Ciceribacter thiooxidans: one gene and its partners. The protein of the gene in region 1 interacts with the protein of each later gene in a pairwise test. Links are inferred from orthologs where the notes say so. Each region holds a gene or a part of one and is shown on either strand. Other genes may lie near its edges.

What was found. Proteins that work in one complex are often made in the same cells at the same time.
Region 2: the proteins of dnaA (region 1) and H4I97_RS10695 interact in binary tests that used the Escherichia coli proteins (3 or more experiments, as listed by UniProt). The link is inferred for Ciceribacter thiooxidans from one-to-one orthologs.
Region 3: the proteins of dnaA (region 1) and hupB interact in binary tests that used the Escherichia coli proteins (3 or more experiments, as listed by UniProt). The link is inferred for Ciceribacter thiooxidans from one-to-one orthologs.

What each region holds. Positions count from the first base shown.
Region 1 is NZ_CP059896.1:3,179,238-3,184,806, forward strand. The notes cover bases 1,333-4,202. They hold dnaA (chromosomal replication initiator protein DnaA), read right to left. Parts: upstream 3,611-4,202; coding sequence 2,054-3,610; downstream 1,333-2,053. Other genes in these bases: H4I97_RS15650 (class I SAM-dependent methyltransferase), read right to left, coding at 1,406-1,996. Also shown: radical SAM family heme chaperone HemW, read left to right, coding at 1-345; H4I97_RS15645 (DMT family transporter), read right to left, coding at 355-1,278; rpsT (30S ribosomal protein S20), read right to left, coding at 4,445-4,711; H4I97_RS15665 (enoyl-CoA hydratase), read right to left, coding at 4,908-5,569. UniProt on the Escherichia coli protein: Plays an essential in the initiation and regulation of chromosomal replication. Binds in an ATP-dependent fashion to the origin of replication (oriC) to initiate formation of the DNA replication initiation complex once per cell cycle.
Region 2 is NZ_CP059896.1:2,207,562-2,211,905, reverse strand. What follows is about bases 1,350-4,344. They hold H4I97_RS10695 (replicative DNA helicase), read right to left. Parts: upstream 3,598-4,344; coding sequence 2,101-3,597; downstream 1,350-2,100. Other genes in these bases: rplI (50S ribosomal protein L9), read right to left, coding at 3,946-4,344; H4I97_RS10700 (AzlD family protein), read left to right, coding at 1,782-2,084; H4I97_RS10705 (AzlC family ABC transporter permease), read left to right, coding at 1,350-1,785. Outside these bases: alr (alanine racemase), read right to left, coding at 1-31; H4I97_RS10710 (AraC family transcriptional regulator), read left to right, coding at 148-1,005; more of H4I97_RS10705, read left to right, coding at 1,078-1,349. UniProt on the Escherichia coli protein: The main replicative DNA helicase, it participates in initiation and elongation during chromosome replication. Travels ahead of the DNA replisome, separating dsDNA into templates for DNA synthesis.
Region 3 is NZ_CP059896.1:2,072,867-2,077,053, forward strand. Bases 1,350-4,187 are described here. They hold hupB (DNA-binding protein HupB), read right to left. Parts: upstream 2,988-4,187; coding sequence 2,712-2,987; downstream 1,350-2,711. Other genes in these bases: H4I97_RS10010 (DMT family transporter), read right to left, coding at 1,350-1,679; H4I97_RS10015 (VHL beta domain-containing protein), read left to right, coding at 2,087-2,602; lon (endopeptidase La), read right to left, coding at 3,193-4,187. In the rest of the region: H4I97_RS10005 (esterase-like activity of phytase family protein), read right to left, coding at 1-676; more of H4I97_RS10010, read right to left, coding at 780-1,349.

The DNA.
Region 1 (5,569 bases):
GCCCATGGCCGCCTGTCGCGTGGACGAGAGAAACTCGCGACAGCAACCGAGCGCAACCCCGAAGGCTGGCTTGCAGCCGTCGAGCGCGACGGCCACGGAATGGTAGATCAGGAGGTCCTCGGTACTGACGAGCAGGCCGACGAACTGCTGCTGATGGGGCTTCGCCTTCGGGAAGGCGTCGACCTCGCCCGCTGGCAGCAGCTTTCGGGCCGCGACCCGGACCCGGCGCGCGAACAGATTTTACTGGAACATGGCTTCATCGAACGGCTCGGCAATTCGAGGCTACGTTGCACCCCGAAAGGGATGCTCATTCTTGATGCGGTCGTTGCCGATCTCGCCTGCTGAATTGAAACTTCAAACTCGCGGAGCGCGGGTCGCCAGCCGACGCCAGAACCTGCCGTCGATTGCGAGAAGGCCGAGCCCGATCGCCAGCATTCCGACGAAATGCCGCGGGGCGAGGCGCTCGCCGAGCACCAGCGCACTCAGGAGGATCGCGCTCGGCGGGATGAGGATTGTGACCAGCATGATATTCGTCGCGCCTGCCGTCGCAAGGATCCGGAAGAAGAGAATGTAGGCGAGCGCCGTCGAGAGAACGGCAAGGCCCAACAGCGCGATCCAGGTCTCTGGTCCCGGGAGCGGCAGGGCGAAGGGGCGATCAACGAAGAGCGCCATCGGCAACAGCAGCAGGGACGAGGCCGTGACCTGGCCGGCCGCGGGCAGGAGTGGCGGCAATCCCATGCGGCGGAAGCGGCGGCCGTAAACGCTGGCAAAGGCGTAACTCAGGGCGGCACCGAGAACTGCGAGCTCACCCCAGGCATCACCACCGACCTGTCCGAGCACCGACGGCCCGATCATAATCACCACGCCGGCGAGCCCGATCAATAGTCCCGCCACGCGGTTTGCCGTCAGCTTCTCGTCTTCGGTCAACACATGCGCAACGACGACCCCGAAGAGCGGCGTCGTCGCGTTGAGGATCGCCGCGAGCCCGCTTGCGATGTGGGTCTGCCCCCAGACGATCAGCGTGAAGGGAATGGCGTTGTTCAAAAGCCCCATGCCGAAAAAGGAAAGCCAGACTTCGCGGCTCTTCGGGACGGCCATCCCCGACAGCCGGATAATGATCCAGAGCGTGATCGCTGCCAGCAACACCCGAGCCGTGACGATGGTGAGCGGCGGCCAGACCTTGACCAGAATGCCGTTGAAGAGAAAGGATCCGCCCCAGAGCAGGGAGAGCCCGAGAAGCATCAGCCATTCCGCCGCCGCCATTTCTCTATGCGCCATAGCAATCTCTCCTTTTCCGAAAAGATCGCAAATTCCGGCGAAGCCCACCACCCGATTTCAGCCGCTGGCGAAACACGAATCCGGCGAGCAGGAAACAAGGCACGAAAGGCTCAGCCTCGACGCCGGTTCATGCCGGCCTTGCGACGACGTGAAGCCATTCCGTCGGCACGCCGTCGTAGCCGCCGCCTTCCGCGCTTTCGATAACCGGTTCGGCAAACCCTTGCGCCTTGTATTGTCGCGTGAGCCACTCCGGCGTCGGCCGGTTGTAATAACGGCCGAACTGGTCGTAGCCTTCGCCCTGCCCTGCCTTGAAGCTTGCATAGAATAGTCCCGCCGGACGCAGGGCACGGCGGATCTTTCCAAGTACCGGCGGCAGCTCCGCCAACGGCACGTGCAAGAGACAGGCATTAGCCCAGACGCCGTCATAGAGACCGGTCTCATCGAGTTCGGAGAAGCGCATCACCCGCACCGGACGGCGAAGCCGTATTTCGGCCTGCTGCGCCATACCCGCCGAACCGTCGGTCGGCACAACGTCGAACCCTCGCGCCAGCATCACGGCGCTGTCGTCACCGGCACCACAGCCGAGCTCAAGAATACGCGCGCCAGATACCAGTCCGCCCAGAAACGCATCAAGCCTGATATGCGGTACAGATCGCGAACGCCCTGCATAGGCATCTGCATTCGCTTCGTAGAAGTCTAGCGACGGATCATCGTGCATCATACCACCGATCGTCGGTCCATAAAGCAAAAGGCCGGCGTTTCCGCCGGCCCTGCATCATGCGTTGTTCTCGCTGATCAACCGCTTGAGAAGCTCGATCTCGTGACTGAGCTTGGTGTCTGCGCCGATCAATTCCTCGATTTTCCGGACCGCATGCAGCACCGTGGTGTGATCACGTCCGCCGAAGCGACGGCCGATCTCGGGGAATGAGCGCGGCGTCAGCGTCTTCGACAGATACATGGCGATCTGCCGGGGCTTGACGATCATCCGCGTACGGCGGTTCGAGACCAGTTCCTGGCGCGAGACGTTGTAATGGCGGGCGACTACCCGCTGGATGTCCTCGATGCGAACGCGCTTCTGCTCTCCGGCTCCGACGAGATGGGCGAGCAGTTCGTCCACGCGGTCGACCGACAGGTTCGGCTCGAACGAACGGCGGAAGATGAGCTGATTGAAGGCGCCTTCGAGATCACGGCCGCTGCTTGCGACGCTGCGCGCCACATGAGCGAGGATTTCCACCGGAATGTCGAGCGAACCATCGTCCTTCTGCGCAGCGTCGAGCCGCTTCTTGAGCATGGAGAAGCGCATCTCGAAATCGGGCGCTTCCATTTCGATCGCAACGCCGCCCTGCAGGCGCGAGCGGACCCGCGGGTCGAGCGACTCCAGTTCCCAAGGTGCACGATCGGCTGCCACGACGACCTGCTTGGCGCTATCGAGCAAGGTGTTGAGGAGATGGCAGAACTCATGCTGGATCATCTTGCCCTGCAGGAACTGCATATCGTCGATAATCAGCAGGTCGATGTTGCGCAGCGAGTCCTTCAGCGTCAACGCATCGTTGTCGCGGATGGCAGTCGCGAAGCGCCACATGAAGTATTCCGCCGTCAGATAAACGACGCGCGGCGCACGGGGGCTCTGGATCGCGGCATTGGCAACGGCCTGCAGCAGATGGGTCTTGCCGAGACCGACCGAGGAATGAATAAAGAGGGGATTGAAGCGAACGGCACCGGCGCCGGCTTCAGCAATGGTCTTGGCCGCTGCGAGCGCGACACGGTTCGAAGCGCCTTCGATGAAGCCGTCGAAGGTAAAACGAGAGTCCAGCGGCGAACCGAACAACGGCCCGGGCTGCGCCGAGCGGTGCGCAGCACCCTGATGCGCCGCAACCTGCCCGATTTGCTGGGGTGCGGAAGGCTTACGAACGGTCGACGACGGCACGGCTTCGGAAACCGGCTTGTGCCGTTCGTCCGACACCGGCGGGCGCACGCTGCGGCTTGCACTGCGCACCACGATCTCCACCTTGAGAATACCCGCATCTTCCTGCTGAATGATGTTGGTGATCAGGTCCAGATAGCGGTTGTTGATCCAGGACTTGAGAAAGGTCGTCGGAACCGACAGACGCAGAACGCTCTTTGAAGAGGAATGTAGTTTCAGGCGACCGAACCAGCTCGCGTAGACATCCGGCCCGACCTGAGCCTTCAGCCTGGCGCTGAAGCGCTCGAACAACACATCATGCGCTGCCACAGACGAGTCCTCCGCCGCTTCAGAACGAACAATACCCGTCGTTTCCTGTGCACGGTCCCCGTCAACCGCTGCACCGGCCGTCAGTGAATTAATTTGCATTTTGCCGCCTTCCAAAAATTACCTTTGCTGGACAGTGCAATTTTCCCGCCCAGCTGCCTTTGACTGCCCGTGGTGCCTCTCGCAAGAAAGCAGCACGCCTCACGAAAAACGAGGCCGGATCCCATGCCAAGCGGATCAGGCGCCCTGTCGTGACGGCCCAAGGCCAGTCCCCCTTTTCATTCCTCAATTCGCCGATCGCCCACCCTCGAAACGGACATTCGGCCGCGCCTTCGCCTACCCCCTACTACTTTCGCCAGCCCCTGAAACTGTGCGCAAACTCACCCCGTCACAATCCGAGCGGATTGCGATGAAAGGCTAAACACTGGATGAAAAAACGGGATCAGAACCATCCCGCTACGAAAGCCACCAGGACATTTCAACACCTGACCAGCAGTTGCAGATCGTCCCCGAGGTCAACTCCGTGTCTCTCGTTGGGAGCCATTTAGGCAGGATCAAAAGCCAAGATCAACAGTGAATTTTACCCAAAATTAAGTTCGAACCATTGACTCCCGACTCGATTTTTGCCCGCCACAATTAGGGGAAAAAGAATCGCTGTTGAATCAAGGGGATTCAAAAACGACGGTCCGCGACCACCCCCCGCGACAAAAAAAATAAAAATTCGCTTGACTCGAAACTGGTGTCGCCTGCCGTTAAGTGAAGAGGAAGCGCTCCATGGCACCTCCGCTACTTCATTGTTTTTGAATGTTTTTTCTTGTCACCGTAGTGACATGCGGTTGTCAATATGACGGACCGGTGACAACGATATGAAAGAAAACACGAAAAGCCCGGCTGGGCAGCCGAGCTTGACGAAAAGTGGCGATTTTGTGTCTTAAATTAGACGGCCAGTGCCTTAACACGCAGGGCAAGACGCGAAATCTTGCGCGATGCGGTATTGGCATGGAGGACACCCTTGGTCGCCGCACGATGCAGCTCGGGCTGGGCGGCCTTGAGAGCTTCACGCGCTACCGCGACATCGCCGGTAGCGATGGCCTCTTCGACCTTACGAATGAAACCACGAACCCGCGAACGGCGAGCCTTGTTGACTGCAGTACGGCGAGCGATCTTGCGGGTCGCCTTCTTCGCCGAAGTGGTATTGGCCATGGATGCCTCTCTTCGAATTCTAACCAAACTCCGCCATCGCCGCATCGGGTCCTTGCGACCTACGCTTTCAGCAATTCGGGAGCAATCGCGGAAAAGCCAGAAGCTTTCCTAACTGTGGGCGGGCATATAGCGGGAAAGCGGAGCGGCGTCAACGCGCAATTTCGCCAAGACCACCCGGAACCGCCCGCTTTTGCCCTCAACGGTTCCTGAACGCCGCCTTGCGCTTTTCCGCGAAGGCCGCCATGCCCTCCTTCTGATCTTCCGTCGCGAAAAGAGAATGGAAAAGACGCCGTTCGAAACGCAGGCCCTCGGCCAGCGTCAGCTCGAAGGCGCGATTGACGCTTTCCTTCGCCATCAGCACGGCAGGCGCGGAAAAGGCCGCGATCTTTTCAGCTGCGGCGATTGCTTCGTCCAGCAACCGTTCCGGCTCGACGACGCGCGCCACGAGCCCCGAGCGTTCGGCCTCGGCAGCATCCATCATGCGGCCCGTCAGGCAGAGATCCATGGCCTTCGCCTTGCCGACCGCCCGGGTCAGACGCTGCGAACCGCCCATGCCGGGTATGACGCCGAGCGTGATCTCGGGCTGGCCGAACTTCGCAGTAGACGACGCGATGATGAAGTCGCACATCATCGCAAGCTCGCAACCACCACCGAGCGCGAAGCCGGAGACTGCAGCGATCATCGGCTTGCGAAAGCCCGCAACATCTTCCCACCCGCTGATGAAATCGCCGAGATAGGCGTCGACAAAGTCGAGAGACTGCATTTCCTTGATGTCGGCGCCGGCCGCGAAGGCCTTCTCCGAGCCGGTGAGAACGACCGCCCCGATGTCGCCGTTCTTCTGGAGGCCGGCAAGTAGAT
Region 2 (4,344 bases), 970 kb from region 1 along the record:
GAAGCTCCGGGATTTCGGTAAGAGCGGTCATCTGGCACTATGCATCGTAGGGGGAGAAGCGGAAAGGGTCGGCAAGGCGACCCGGCACAGGCCGACCCTATCACTTTTGTTCAAGACTGGAATGGTCGCGTGCGGTAATATTTCGCGATGCACAACGTTTCGCAGACAGAAGCGGCGAGCGGCATGCCGCTGACGATGGCCGAACGCACCAATTTCTGGCGCGACGGTCGCTTTGCGGGCATGGAGTGCCTGAGCGCCACCTTCCGCACCCATGAATACGCCCCGCACGCCCACGACACCTTCTCGATCGGCGCTATCGAGAGCGGCAGCCAGATCGCCCGCATCCGCGGCAGCCGCGAGGAGACCGGCCCCGGCCATCTCTACCTCATCAACCCGGAGGTCGTGCATGACGGCGCGCCGGGCGCCGAAGGCTATCGCTACCGCATGATCTATCCGGGTGAGACGCTCTACCGCGATGTCCTCGAAGATGTGACCGGCAAGGCGTGTCACGGGACGCCCGCTTTCGCCCGCGGCACGCCGCTCGACCCGGAACTGGCGCAGGCCTTTCACCGGGCGCACCTTGCGCTGGAAAACAATGTCGGCGCGCTCGAGGCTGAGGAGAGCATGTTTTCGGTGCTTGCGGCGATCTTCGTCCGTCACGGCAGCCGGCGCATCTCGCCCGTCGATACGCGCGAGCGCACCGCCGTCTGGCGAGTGCGCGACTATCTGACGGAGAATTTCGCGAAAGACGTCGGCCTCGATGAACTCGCGGCAACCGCCAGCCTGTCGCGCGCGCACCTGATCCGCGCCTTCCGCAAGGAATTCCATATCACCCCGCATGCTTTCCTGACCGATGTAAGGGTGCGGCAGGCACGCACCCTCTTGCGGCTCGGGCGGCCGATCGCCGATGTCGCGCTCGATTGCGGCTTTGCCGACCAGGCGCATTTCAGCCGGCATTTCAAGTCGCGCACCGGTGTGACACCCGGACAGTTCCGCAAGGGCTGATCACTTTCCTTCAAGACCCGTTCGTCCCCTTTGCCTATGAGCAGGGTCTCATCGACAAACAGGATGCCTGACATGCCGGACCATCGTGGCGGCCGCGCCGCCGAAGTCTTCTCTGCCATGCGCCGCATGGCGCCGCTGATCACAGCGGTGATCCCGATCGGCCTCGTCTTCGGGGCGGCAGCGGCGGGCAACGGCCTTTCGCCGTTGGAGGCGACACTGATGAGCGCGCTGGTCTTCGCCGGCGGCTCGCAATTCGTCGCCATGGACATCTGGACGCATCCGGCGAGCTGGGCGGCACTCGGCATCTCCGCCTTCCTGGTCAACATCCGCCACGTGCTGATGAGCGCGTCGCTGGCGCCGAAGCTCGGGCATTTTCCCGGCTGGCGGAAGTATCTCTCGGTGCTCTTCCTGACCGACGAGGGCTGGGCGGTCGCCGAAACCCACGCGGCGAGCGCGAGGCTCACGCCGCTCTGGTACGCCGGCGCAGTCATTCCCTTCTACCTCGCCTGGGTGGCGTCGGGTCTTGCCGGTTCGCTCGCCGGTGCCTTCCTCGGCGACCCGGCCGTCACCGGCCTCGATTTCGTCTTCTGCGCCGTCTTTATCGTGCTGGTGATGAATTTCTGGAAGGGGGCGCGTACCGGACTTGTGCTCATAGCAAGCGGGCTGTCGGCGGTGCTGGTGCACGCGGCCGTACTGGGTGTCTGGTATATCCTCGCCGGCGCACTGGCCGGCGTCGCCGCGGCCGTCCTCATGCCCGAACACGAGGAGGTCACGGCATGACGCTCGATCCGCAGACCTTTCTCGCGATCCTCGCAATGGCGGTCGCAACCGCCGCCACCCGTGTCGGCGGGCTGGTCCTCTTCTCTTTCCTGACGCTCGACCGGCGTCAGAAGCGGGCGATGGAGGCGATCCCGCCGGCGGTACTGATGGCGGTCGTCGCACCCACCGCACTCGCCACCGGACCGGCGGAGACGATCGCCGCAGCCGTCACCGCCCTTGCGGCGCTCCGCCTGCCGCTGCTCGCCGCAACCGCCCTCGGCGTCGCCGCCGTCGCGGTGTTGCGGGCAGTGGGGCTCTGAGAGCGGGTTCCCCCGCTCAGTGCTCCTCGTATTGCGTGAAGCTCGGGTCCGCGAGGTCGGCGAAGCGGGTGTATTCGGCCTGGAAGGCGAGCTTGACGGTGCCGGTCGGTCCGTGGCGCTGCTTGGCGATGATGACGTCGGCCGTGCCCTTGACCTTGTCCATCTGCGATTCCCATTCCGTATATTTCGGGTCGGCGGGATCGCGCGGCTCCATGTTCTTCACGTAGTATTCCTCGCGGAATACGAAGAGCACGACGTCCGCGTCCTGTTCGATCGAGCCCGATTCACGCAGGTCGGAGAGCTGCGGGCGCTTGTCGTCGCGGCTTTCGACCTGACGGGAGAGCTGCGAGAGCGCGACGATCGGCACGTTGAGTTCCTTGCCGAGCGCCTTGAGGCCGGTGGTGATCTCGGTGATTTCCTGCACGCGGTTCTCGCCGGCCTTCTTGGAGCCGGTCATCAGCTGTACGTAGTCGACCACCAGGCAATCGAGGCCACGCTGGCGCTTCAGGCGACGGGCGCGCGCGGCGAGCTGGGCGATCGAGATGCCGCCGGTCTGGTCGATATAAAGCGGCACCTTCTGCATGGTCTGCGAGAAGCCGACGAGTTTTTCGAAGTCGTGCTCGGTGATGTCGCCGCGGCGGATCTTCGACGAGGAGACCTCGGTCTGCTCGGACATGATACGGGTGGCGAGCTGTTCGGACGACATTTCGAGCGAATAGAAGCCGACGACGCCGCCGTTCCGGGCCTTGAAGGAACCGTCGGGCATGACCTCCGGCTCGTAGGATGCCGCAATGTTCCACGCGATGTTCGTCGCAAGCGAGGTCTTGCCCATGCCCGGACGGCCGGCGAGGATGATCAAGTCGGAGCGCTGCAGGCCGCCCATCTTCGAATCGAGCGAATGGATGCCAGTGGAAATGCCGGAGAGATTGCCGTCGCGTTCGAAGGCGGCCCCCGCCATGTCGACGGCGAGTGCCACCGCATCGCTGAAGGCCTGGAAGCCACCGTCGTAGCGACCGTTCTCGGCGAGTTCAAACAGGCGGCGTTCGGTATCCTCGATCTGCGCTTGCGGCGGCATGTCGAGCGGCGCGTCATAGGCGATGTTGACGACGTCCTCGCCGATCTGGATCAGCGCGCGGCGCAGTGCCAGATCGTAGATCGCGCGGCCGTAGTCCTCGGCGTTGATGATCGTCACCGCCTCGGAGGCGAGGCGGGCGAGATACTGCGCCACCGTCAGGTCGCCGACCTTCTCCTCGGCCGGCAGGAAGGTCTTGATGGTGACCGGGTTCGCCGTCTTGCCCATGCGGATGATCTCCGAGGCAACCTCGAAGATCTTGCGGTGCAGCGGCTCGTAGAGATGGACGGGCTTCAGGAAGTCAGAGACGCGGTAATAGGCGTCGTTGTTGACCAGGATCGCCCCGAGAAGCGCCTGTTCGGCCTCGATGTTGTTCGGCGCTTCGCGATAGAGCGGCTCGGCCTGCTGGGGGGGCGTGATCTTGCGCACAGCGTCGTTCATTGCGGGCTACCGTTTCCCTCGTTCGTGCTCGTCGACAGCCAACCGGTTTGGCGGTCGACGACAGGATAGTCAACAGCAATCGGGCGATTCCACGCTCGCTCGCGCGGCGGACGGCGTATGCCGGCAGTTGTCCCTTTTATCCACAGGCCGAAAGAATTCCGCGCAGTCCGGCGGGATTCTTCTTGCCGCGTCTGCAGGCGTGGGCGAATCGCCCGGCAGGACCAATTCTACACCGTGCGGAGTGTGCCGGCGGCGAATTTTTCGGCCCCTGCGGGCGTCGGCTTTTTCGCAAAAGAAGACGCCCGGGCCACAGGGGCCCGGGCGTCCAAATCCGGCTTGCGTCGGATATTATTCCTGTTCGCCTTCGAGCTCGGCGTCCGGGTTGAAGAAGTCTTCCGGACGCAGGGCGTCTTCGTCGACGCCGTAGATCGCGTCGGCGGAGGTCAGGCTTTCGCCCTTGGCCTGGCGTTCGGCTTCTTCGGCCGAGCGGGCGACGTTGAGCTCGACCGCCAGTTCGACTTCGGCGTGCAGGTGCAGGGTGACCTGGTGAAGGCCGATCGACTTGATCGGCTGGTTGAGCTCGACCTGGTTGCGCGAAACGTTGAAGCCTTCGGCGGCCAGGATGTCGACGACGTCACGAGCGGCGACGGAGCCGTAGAGCTGACCGGTTTCGCCGGCCGAACGGACGACGACGAAGGACTTGCCGGAGAGGGCGTCGGCGACCTTCTGGGCTTCCGACTTGCGCTC
Region 3 (4,187 bases), 1.1 Mb from region 1 along the record:
CGATTTCGCCGCGGCCGTTGATCGCGACGAATTCGGGTTCGGGATCCTCGCCGCCGATTTCGGCCAGGCCGGTCAGCGTGACGTGCTTCATCGTGGCGCAATCGGCAGCACTGTCCTTCAGCGTGACGATCGCGAGATCGCCTGCCGGCATCTGCGGCAGCTTGCCGTCGTTGAGCTCCTCGTCGCGCTCGTTCTCGATGGCGATGGCCGCGAAGGTCTTGTCCGCGGAGATCGCGACCGAATCCGGCTGGCCGCCGAGGTCGCAGGAGGTCTCGACCGTCTTCGAGGCCATGTCGACGACCGCGAGCTTGCCCGACGGCTTCGCGTAACTCTCCGACGTGTTCACGGCGACGAGTGCCTTGCCGCCGAGGATGGCGACCGACGTCGGCTCGCCGTCCATCATAACCGCGCCGACGGCCTTCGGGGCGCGGGCATCGGAAATGTCGACGAAGCCGATCGCACCAAGCGGACTGTCGGAGTAGACGAGCGTGTTGCCGTCCTCCGTCGCGGCGATGATCTCGGCCGAAGTGGCGGTGGACTTTTCCTTGTCGGCCGGAAGATTGGCGGCGACGGGGAAGGATGCGATGCGATTGAAAACCTGTTCTGCGGTGGCGGGCATCGCCGCGGATGTCAGCAGCGCAGTCATGAATGCTGCGCGCGAAATGCGGTACTTCATCGGAAAACCTCCAGCTTCCTCAAACGAGACAGGAGGCTTTTGCCGGTTCGTCGTTACAGGCGCATGACATGCCTGCGAAAATGCGGGGATATCACGGTCCGGCTCAGCCTCTCCCCTTCTCCTTCGAGAACTCGCTCGCCATCAGGAAGAGCGAGGCGCCGAGGATCATCGCAGCCCCCACCCAGAGATAGCCCGCCGGCGCGTAACCGAAGGCAATCCAGCCGGCGAGCACGTTGAGCGGCAGCTTGAGGTCATCGAAGGGCTGGACGTAGGCGGCATCGGCCGCCCTGTAGGCGGCCGTCAGGAAATATTGCCCCACCACCGTCAGGAGCCCCGCCAGCAAGAGCACAACCAGCCCGCTGCCGGTCGGGACGGCGAAACCTGCGACCGTGGCGAGCCCGGCATTGATCGGCGTCAGCAGCAGAAGAAGCCAGATGGTGATCGTCTCCGGCCGCTCGTGCGCCGTCAGATCCTTGACGAACAGCGAGGATGCGCCCCAGAGCAGGGCTGCGAGCACCGGGAGCAGCGAGGCCGTGGTGAAGGTCTCCGACCACGGTTGCAGGATGACCATCGCCCCTGAGAAACCAATGAGGGTCGCCGTCCAGCGCTTCCAGCCGACCTGCTCCCCGAGGAAGAGCTTGGCGCCGACGATGATGAAGAAGGGCGAGGTCATCACGAGCGCGATCGCCTGCCAGATCGGTACTGTGGCGAGCCCCTCCACCCAGGCCTGCACGCCAAAGGCAGCAAGCAGCACGCGGGCAAGGTGGCGGCCCGGAAAGCGGGTGCGCATGGCCCGCAGGCCGAGCCGCCGCAACAGCGGAACGGAAAGGACGAGCGCGAAAGCGTATTGCCAGAAGGCGATCGAGGTGGCTGGAAAACCGGCGACCATCGCCACCCACTGGGTCGCGACGTTGATGACGGCGAAGGCAATCCCCGCCAGGACCATGAAGACGGCGCCGAGGACGGCACTGGAACGGGTGAGCACAAGGGGGCTCTGATTCATGTCTTTTCCCTTCGACACAAAGGACCAACACAAATCAGGACGCATGAGGGCGTTGGCGAAAGGGCCCGCTTGCGCGAGCCAATGCGCATGCGCCGCCGTCCGGCAAACCAGACGACCTGCGCGGGCCACGCTGCCGGCACCCGGACAGTCTCAGCCGGATACACGGTGCCTCAACCCATTGCCTCATTCTCTTTCATCCGGACTATGACCGTCGGCTCCGGAGTTCAACCGGATCTGCTGACCCTCCCGGAACAGGCCGGAAAGCGCTCGCGGGCTTGGAGGAAAACCTCCTTACCGCCGGTGGGGACTTTCACCCCGCCCTGAGAACGAATGCCGGCAAAGCCGGCGTCTCGCCACATAAATCAAATGATATCGGGGCACAAGGGTTGCGAAAGCGAGCGTTTGGCGTGCTCCTTGAAACACAGGGGGCGAAGCTGGAAGAAACGGCCATCGCGTGTCCATTGCTTCACTTCGGCTTTCATGTAGAAATCGGCTGTCATCGCCTGCCACCCAGAAAGACTCCCATGAACACCAAGTTTTTGCTGAATACCTGTACTCTAGCCTTGCTTCTGCTGTCGACCGATCCGCTGAAGGCCGACGATTGTGTTGTGGGGAATGTTTCATCACCCGAAACTAATATTCCGACCGGCATCCGTTTCCACAATGACACCGCTTATGCCTTCCGCGTTTATTGGGCCGACTTCGACGGAAACCTGCGCGAATATGCCCTGGTGCAACCGGGCGAGGAATCCGGCTTCCAGACCTATGTGCACCATCGCTGGTTCGTCGAGGTCTATGCGCCGGATGGATCTTATTGTGCCGGACCGATTTCCGCACCCGACACCGAGACCTGCGACATGCGCGTCCTCTTCGATAATCACGACCCGTCCGTCGGTCTCGATGGCGGCTACTGCGACTATTAACGCAGCCTCATTTCGGAAAAGGCAAAGCCCGGCGCGTTTCCGCACCGGGCTTTGCTATGTGTATCAACAGAACCATTGCGCACCTATCGGCGCAAAGGGCCTCAGCGCATCAGCTGTTGACGGCGTCCTTCAGGCCCTTGCCGGCCGTGAACTTCGGAACGTTACGAGCCGGGATGTCGACTTCCGCGCCGGTCGAGGGGTTACGGCCCTTCGAAGCTTCGCGGCGGGAAACGGTGAAGGCACCGAAACCGGCGAGGCGGATGTCGCCGCCCTTCTTCAGTTCGCCCTGAACGGTTTCAAAAACGGCGTCGACGGCAGAAGCGGCGTCAGCCTTGGTCAGACCGGCCTTCTCGGCAACCGCGGATACGAGTTCGTTCTTATTCATGTTTCCACCCTTTCTGATTGGTATGAAACGACTCAATGGATAAGTCAGGCGGAGAATACGTAAGCATCTGCCCTGAGCAACCCAAAAGCACCGCTATCGCCCGGAAAACAAGGGGTTTCGGCCTATTTACACAAAAAAGGCTGGCAAAAATGCCAGCCTTTTCGAGCTCTGTGTGCCATTTTGACAGGACTATGGCAGAAAGTCCTCAGTGGGCGATGGTCTGCCCGGCATCGTCGGTGACGTCGACGGCAGCCACAGTCGGGCCTTCGACGGTGCCGTCCCACTCGATCGGCTCGGGGACGCGGACCAGCGCCTGGCGGATCACCTCACCCATACGCGAGACCGGAACGATCTCCAGACTGTTCTTCACATTGTCCGGAATGTCCGCCAGATCCTTGGCGTTTTCTTCCGGGATCAGAACCTTCTTGATACCGCCCCGCAGCGCCGCGAGGAGCTTTTCCTTGAGGCCGCCGATAGGCAGGACGCGTCCGCGCAGCGTGATTTCACCCGTCATCGCGATGTCCTTGCGGACCGGAATGCCGGTCATCACCGAAACGATGGCAGTCGCCATCGCGACACCGGCCGAGGGACCATCCTTCGGAGTGGCGCCTTCCGGCACGTGGACGTGGATGTCCGACTTGTCGAAGCGCGGCGGCTCGATGCCGAAGTCCACGGCGCGCGAACGGACATAGGATGCCGCCGCCGAAATGGACTCCTTCATCACGTCGCGCAGGTTGCCGGTGACCGTCATGCGACCCTTGCCCGGCATCATCACGCCTTCGATCGTCAGCAACTCGCCGCCGACCTCGGTCCAGGCCAGCCCGGTGACGACACCGACCTGATCCTCGCCCTCGGCCTCGCCGTGCCGGAAGCGCGGCACGCCGAGATAGTCGTGAACGTTCTGCGCGGTGACCGCGACCGACTTCACATTGCCCTTGATGATCTCGGTGACCGCCTTGCGGGCGAGCTTCATCAGCTCGCGCTCGAAGTTACGGACGCCGGCCTCGCGGGTGTACTGCTGGATCACCGCCATCAGCGCGTCGTCGCTGACCGAGAACTCCTCGGGGCGCAGCGCATGCTCCTTGATCGCCTTCGGCAGAAGGTGACGCTTGGCGATTTCCCGCTTCTCGTCCTCGGTGTAGCCGGCGATACGGATGATCTCCATGCGGTCCATCAGCGGCGCCGGAATGTTCAGCGTGT